Linked DNA regions of Roseiconus lacunae. The protein of the gene in region 1 interacts with the protein of each later gene in a pairwise test. Links are inferred from orthologs where the notes say so. Each region holds a gene or a part of one and is shown on either strand. Other genes may lie near its edges.

What was found. Proteins that work in one complex are often made in the same cells at the same time.
Region 2: the proteins of FYC48_RS16780 (region 1) and def interact in binary tests that used the Escherichia coli proteins (3 or more experiments, as listed by UniProt). The link is inferred for Roseiconus lacunae from one-to-one orthologs.

The regions. Positions count from the first base shown.
Region 1 is NZ_VSZO01000012.1:120,759-123,789, forward strand. What follows is about bases 17-2,975. They hold FYC48_RS16780 (aspartate-semialdehyde dehydrogenase), read right to left. Parts: upstream 2,025-2,975; coding sequence 1,008-2,024; downstream 17-1,007. Other genes in these bases: FYC48_RS16770 (serine/threonine protein kinase), read right to left, coding at 17-61; truA (tRNA pseudouridine(38-40) synthase TruA), read right to left, coding at 187-1,005; FYC48_RS16785 (formylglycine-generating enzyme family protein), read right to left, coding at 2,520-2,975. Outside these bases: more of FYC48_RS16770, read right to left, coding at 1-16; more of FYC48_RS16785, read right to left, coding at 2,976-3,031.
Region 2 is NZ_VSZO01000015.1:63,477-66,426, reverse strand. Bases 19-2,896 are described here. They hold def (peptide deformylase), read left to right. Parts: upstream 19-1,104; coding sequence 1,105-1,689; downstream 1,690-2,896. Other genes in these bases: FYC48_RS19890 (flagellar motor protein MotB), read right to left, coding at 2,793-2,896; fmt (methionyl-tRNA formyltransferase), read left to right, coding at 1,768-2,742; mch (methenyltetrahydromethanopterin cyclohydrolase), read right to left, coding at 19-816. Also shown: more of mch, read right to left, coding at 1-18; more of FYC48_RS19890, read right to left, coding at 2,897-2,950. UniProt on the Escherichia coli protein: Removes the formyl group from the N-terminal Met of newly synthesized proteins. Requires at least a dipeptide for an efficient rate of reaction. N-terminal L-methionine is a prerequisite for activity but the enzyme has broad specificity at other positions.

The sequences.
Region 1 (3,031 bases):
GCACGAAGTCACGTGTGGCGTCGTCAAGTACCGGCTCGGCTTCAATCGTCTTAACCGACATAACTCAATTGGCTTCTGGTGTGTCCTGACCGAATGAGCCTTCTTTCAATCGGTCGCCTTCTCAACCCGGACGTCGTCGGGCAAGAAACATCAGCCGCATTATCGGGTATCGGCGGCCAATTAATGTTAAGGATCTGTTAAAGGCGTGTGTCGTTCAGGTGTGATTGTGCTGCGGTAACCCGGCAGGTAATCGACATGCTTTAGGAACAAACCCTGCGGCGGCGCGGTCGGACCGGCATAGATCCGATTACGCTGCTCTAAAACTTCGTCGATCCATTCAGGCGGTTGCTTCCCCAGTCCTACTTCGACCAGAGTGCCGACAATATTACGCACCATGTTGTAAAGAAAACCGTTGGCTTCAACCTCAATTGCCACATGCCCGGTTTGCTCAAAGTCCGTGGAAGGGACTACGACACAGTCCCTAACGTCGCGGACGGAGGACTTTCGCTCCGCACCGGCTGATTCGAAGCTTGAAAAGTCACGATGGCCAATGACTTTTTTTGCGGCAATCTTCATTAATTCAACATCAACCCATCGCCGAAGACGCCATCGATAGCGGTGTTCAAATGGATTCCGTTGATGCCGCACTTGGATCTGATACCGGTAGCGCTTTCCAAGTGCGTCGCGGATCGCGTGAAAATCCGAATCCGCTTCGTGGACTTCGTTGACGACGATTGAGGGTGGCAATCGAGAATTGATTGCCCGCAGCAACGCTTCGGTCGTGGCGGTCCAATTCGGAAACCGACAACTCGCGACTTGGCCAAGGGCGTGCACCCCCGCATCCGTACGCCCGCTCCCGACCACACTGACGTCTTGACCGGTACTACGGCGGATTGACGTCTGCAATGTCCCTTGGATCGTCGCCTGCTCCGGCTGGACTTGCCAGCCGGAATAGTCAGTGCCGTCATATGCAATGACGAGCGCAAACGTGCGGTTAGCCGGCATGCCTAAGCGGTCGCTACCGACTGCTGCAACAGTTCAGCAATCTGCACCGCATTGGTCGCGGCTCCTTTGCGAAGGTTGTCGCTGACACACCAGAACGCAATTCCGTTGCCCTGCCCACTGATGTCGCGGCGAATCCGCCCGACGAAGACGTCGTCTTTGCCATCACAGTCACGCGGCATCGGATACCGTTGACCTTGCAAGTCATCGACCACCGTGATCCCTGGAGCCGCACCGAAAAGCTCTCTCGCTTGCTCGACCGAAATCGGTTGCTCGGTTTCAACCAAGATCGATTCGCTGTGCCCGATCGTCACCGGAACCCGAACCGCGGTCGGACAAACTTGAATGTTGTCGTCACCCATGATCTTGCGTGTTTCATACACCAACTTCATCTCTTCACTGGTGTAACCTTCAAACTTTTCGCTTCCGATCTGCGGGATCAAATTGAATCCGATCGGGTACTGAAACGTCTTGCTGGCCGGTGTTTCGCCGTCGAGTACCTTTTGCGTGCTGGTCATCAGTTCGACGTTCCCAGCCAGTCCCGCGCCGCTGGTCGCTTGATAGGTGCTGACAACAACACGCTTGATCTTGCAGGCTTTGTGCAGTGGCGCCAAAGCAACGACCATCTGAGTCGTACTGCAGTTTGGGCTGGCAATAATTCCCTTGTGATCGGCAATTGCTTCTGGGTTAACTTCCGGCACGATCAGGGGAACGGACGGGTCCATCCGCCAGAAAGCGCTTTCGTCAACAACGACGGCACCTTCTTCGACCGCATAAGGAACGAATTCGGCGGACACCTCGTCAGGCGTGCTGGCGATCACCAAGTCGACGTCTTTGAATGCACCGGGGGCTAACAATTCAATTTTGATTGTCTCGCCCTTCACGGTTACCTCTTGGCCAACGCTTCGTTCCGATGCCAGTAGCTTCAACCGTTTGTACGGGAAGTCACGGGTCTCGAGTTGCTGTAGAACGATTCGTCCGACGGCGCCGGTGGCACCAACGACAGCCAATGTATCGTGCACGGGTGTGTCCAGAGTAGTTTGGGGAAAGTATCAGTCGTCTCGTGATGACAACCTTGCCAATCGTTCGGTTCGCCGCTGCCCCAGTCACGAACCGCCAGCGCTGATGAGGGTCGATCAAAGCCGACTTGAAACGAACGCAGATTTCCAAAGTTTATGACACAATGGCGGTTTTGAAAGGCGGGATTTAGGGACGCCCGCCCAGGATGGCCAAGCAGACGCGGGTTTTGCGGAATCGGACAGCATCGCACCGAGCCCAAACCACCCCAACATGGTCAAATCAACACCCCAGAAAGAACCACACCCGCTTCATCCATTCGGTTCCGCCCCGAAGCCGAGGGCGATGGCAACCAATGCTTCGCCGTCTCCCCCCGACGCCTAAGACGAAGACACAGCCAGCGTTTAAAACGAACGACGCCCGGCCGAATCGGCCGGGCGTCGTCGTGTTTGATTCGCTTTGGCGACGGCCGAGATGCAAAACCGCGGCCGAAGCGTCAACTATTTCGCTTCTTCGATCGCCTTAGGAAGGTCCTTGTCGACCAAGCCCAAGCCACCACGACCACCATCGATCCGCGATTTGACGTCGAGGATGGTGTCCTCTGCCTGAGCTTCCCAGAACTTGGTGATCTTCTCTTTGCCAAGAGGCTTGTAGGAGCGGAAGATTCGGAATCCGACACCACGAGACGGATCGCTGGTCAACCACCACGGGCTCCGCGGGAAGTTCGGATCGTCGACTTTCCACTCTTCGTAATCGCTGGCCAGACGGGCCGCACTGCGGAGATCCTCAGGATCGAACTCCCAGCTTCCGCCACGCAACACACACGGGGACGGGTATTCGGGCCAAACGACGACGTCGGTTGCGTTGAGGTTTTTCTTTTCGGCGAAGGATGCGTAGCCGTCTTCGGTGTAAGCGTTCACGGTCCACTCGGCAACATTACCGTGCATGTCGTACAAGCCAAACGCGTTGGGCTTTTTGCTCGCGACAGCCACTTGACCTTCGTCGGCGTTGT
Region 2 (2,950 bases), on another replicon or contig:
CGCGAAGATTTTCGCGAACGGACGCCCGTAGTCGGAAGACGAACAACTAGGGATTTTTTCGTAGATCGATTCGACCGCTTCGTCATCACAATTGACATACAGCGTGACTTCGGCGCCATAGAGCATCGCATCGTTCGTCCGGCCGATACCGCCGATCATATCGCCTCGCTTTGCCGGCGGAGGCAACGGGGCGCAGCCGGTTCCGCTAACAATACGACGGACATCAAAACCCAGTTCATCGATTTTGTGCAACGCGGTTTCGATGCTACGGGCGACGACTTGGGCCGATCCGGCGATCGACGTACTCGGCGCGATACACACTCTCAATTGCTTTGCCTGGACGCCACACTGTTCGGCGATCAGCGCGATCGTCGATTCGGTCGGAAACGATTCCGCCTCAAGCACGACCACGGCAGACTTCGATTCCGAATCCCCGAGGTCATACTTTTGCAGCATCGCTTCACGACCACGATGCAAGCGGGCCGGACCACTGCCCATCGCAAAATAGTCGTCCGCCTGAACCGGCCATCCGGCGTATTGACATCCGAGACACGCCACCAATGGAGCGTCGGTCTGAACATAGATGCTGTTAGCCGATACAAATCGCTGCCCGTCACATGGAACGAGCGAGACACGGCCTAATCCGCCCAAACAGATTTCGGCCAACGCAAGTCCCCCGGCAAGCGTCCCGTCCACTTTGACACCGAAGTCGTAGACGTTTGCGTCACCGATCTCCCGCACCGTCACGCCGCTGACCGGATCGGCGGCGAGGCGTTCGATCACCCCGATCGCATTCTGATTTGGTGACAGTCGCATCGACAAATTCAACTCGCAAAGTCGGGACAGGAGAAATCAATCGGGACAGAATTTTGCGTCAAAGCTCGCCAAACAACGCGGAAAACGCTGCGTTTACGCGGGCCATCGACGATGGTGGCAAAAGCTCCTTGCGATGTCGAGGGGGCGCACCACTTTCGACAGCCGCGACGGGTTACCACTTCGCAAATCTACCGCGAACGCTTGTTGGGTTAGGTGGAATGACAAAAACACCAAAATCCGTCATGATAGTCGATCTCGAATTGTCCCCTCCTTCCGATTCAGTCAGCCATGCCGCTTGAAGTCATTCATTATCCGCATCCAACGCTCCGCTATGTCAGCAAGCCGATTCGCAAAGTCGATGCCGAACTGAAGCAGATCGCCCAGGAGATGCTGGATTTAATGTATGAAAGCGGCGGCGTCGGATTGGCGGCAAACCAGGTGGACCTACCGTTGCGAATGTTCGTAGCCAACCCGACCGGCCAACGTGGGGAGGGCGAGGAATTCGTCATCCTCAATCCCGAAGTTCAGCGTCCGAAGGGCAACGCCAGCTCTGTCGAAGGTTGCCTCAGTCTGCCCGGCGTCAACGGCGAGGTCATTCGGCCGAAATCGATTCGAATCAGCGCCTTCGACATTTCCGGCAAGTCAATCGATGCTACCGTCGAAGGCTTTTTGGCGCGAGTCTTTTTGCACGAAATCGATCATCTCGATGGGACAATGTTTTTCGATCGCATGAATGAGCAAGCGGTCCAAGAAATCCAGCCGGAACTTGATGAATTTGAAACCGATTTTCGATCAAAGCAATCTGCCGGCGCGATCCCTCCTGATGAAGAGCTTGTCGAACGCCTCAATCAGTGGACCGAAAAGTACTGCTAACGGTCGAACCGACTTCATCAGCCGTCGGGTGATCGCTCGCGATTCCCGCAACGCGATTCTTGAACAAGGAATGGTCCCATCGCTTTAAAAATCATTGTCATGGGCACTGGTCCCTTTGCGGTCCCCAGCTTTGAAGCCCTCCGTCGATCCGAAGACACAATCATCGCCGTGGTGACGAAACCAGAACCGCCGGTAAAAAGCCGGAAAGGTCCTCCTCCGGCCCCCGTGCGCACCTGGGCGAACGAGCATTCGTTGCCAATCTTCGATCCAGTTTCGATCAACGAAGATGCGGCCGTCGAACAGCTTCAACTGTGGTCACCGGATCTACTCGTCGTCTGCGACTACGGTCACATACTTAAACCGGCGGCACTCGAGAGCGCGCGACTGGGCGGCATCAACCTGCATGGTTCGCTGCTACCGGCGTATCGCGGGGCGGCACCTGTTCAACGGGCGCTGCTCAGTGGAGACCCCATAACGGGAGTGAGCGTGATTCACATGACGCCACGTCTTGACGGAGGTCCGATTCTCGCCAAAGCGACGACTGAGATTCAACCTGATGAAACGTCGGGAGAACTCGAAGAACGCCTTTCGAGCCTTGGGGTCGACCTGGTTGTCGATTCGATCGAAACCCTGCGGCATTGGGACGGAGAAACTGCGATCGGAGAAACCCAAGATGCCACAAAGGTGACCCGAGCACCGCGTCTGCACAAACGTGAAGCACACATCGATTGGGGATGGGATCGCAGCAAGATTGACTGCCACGTCCGTGGGATGCAGCCCTGGCCGATTGCTTACACCGAGATCCAACTTCGCCAAGGTAAACCGCCTCAACGGATCGCCGTCCTGCGAGTCAGTCCGGTCGAAGGAGATGTCGCGGAACTTCAACCGGGACAAGTCACCGGCGATCAGGAATTGATCGTTTGCTGCGGAGACGGACTTTTGCGACTCGACGAAATCCGTCCGGCGGGGAAGAACCAAATGAGCGGTGAGCAATGGCTACGAGGTCATCAACTCAAACGTGGCAGCACGTTTAGCGCGCCGATCGATTCATAATTAAGATTCGTATCGGCGACGAAGGATGATGTCGCAAAGAGGTTGCTTCGCTACGGAGCAGCCGGCGACGCTTGGCGTCCCAGGATGATCGACATCTGTGGGCGTTTCGCATCGGCGAACAACCAGGGCTTCACGCGGTATTTGATGCGAGAACGGGTCGATTGGTTCATCCAAAAGGACGACTCGACTTCGTTTCGTAGTTTGGTTG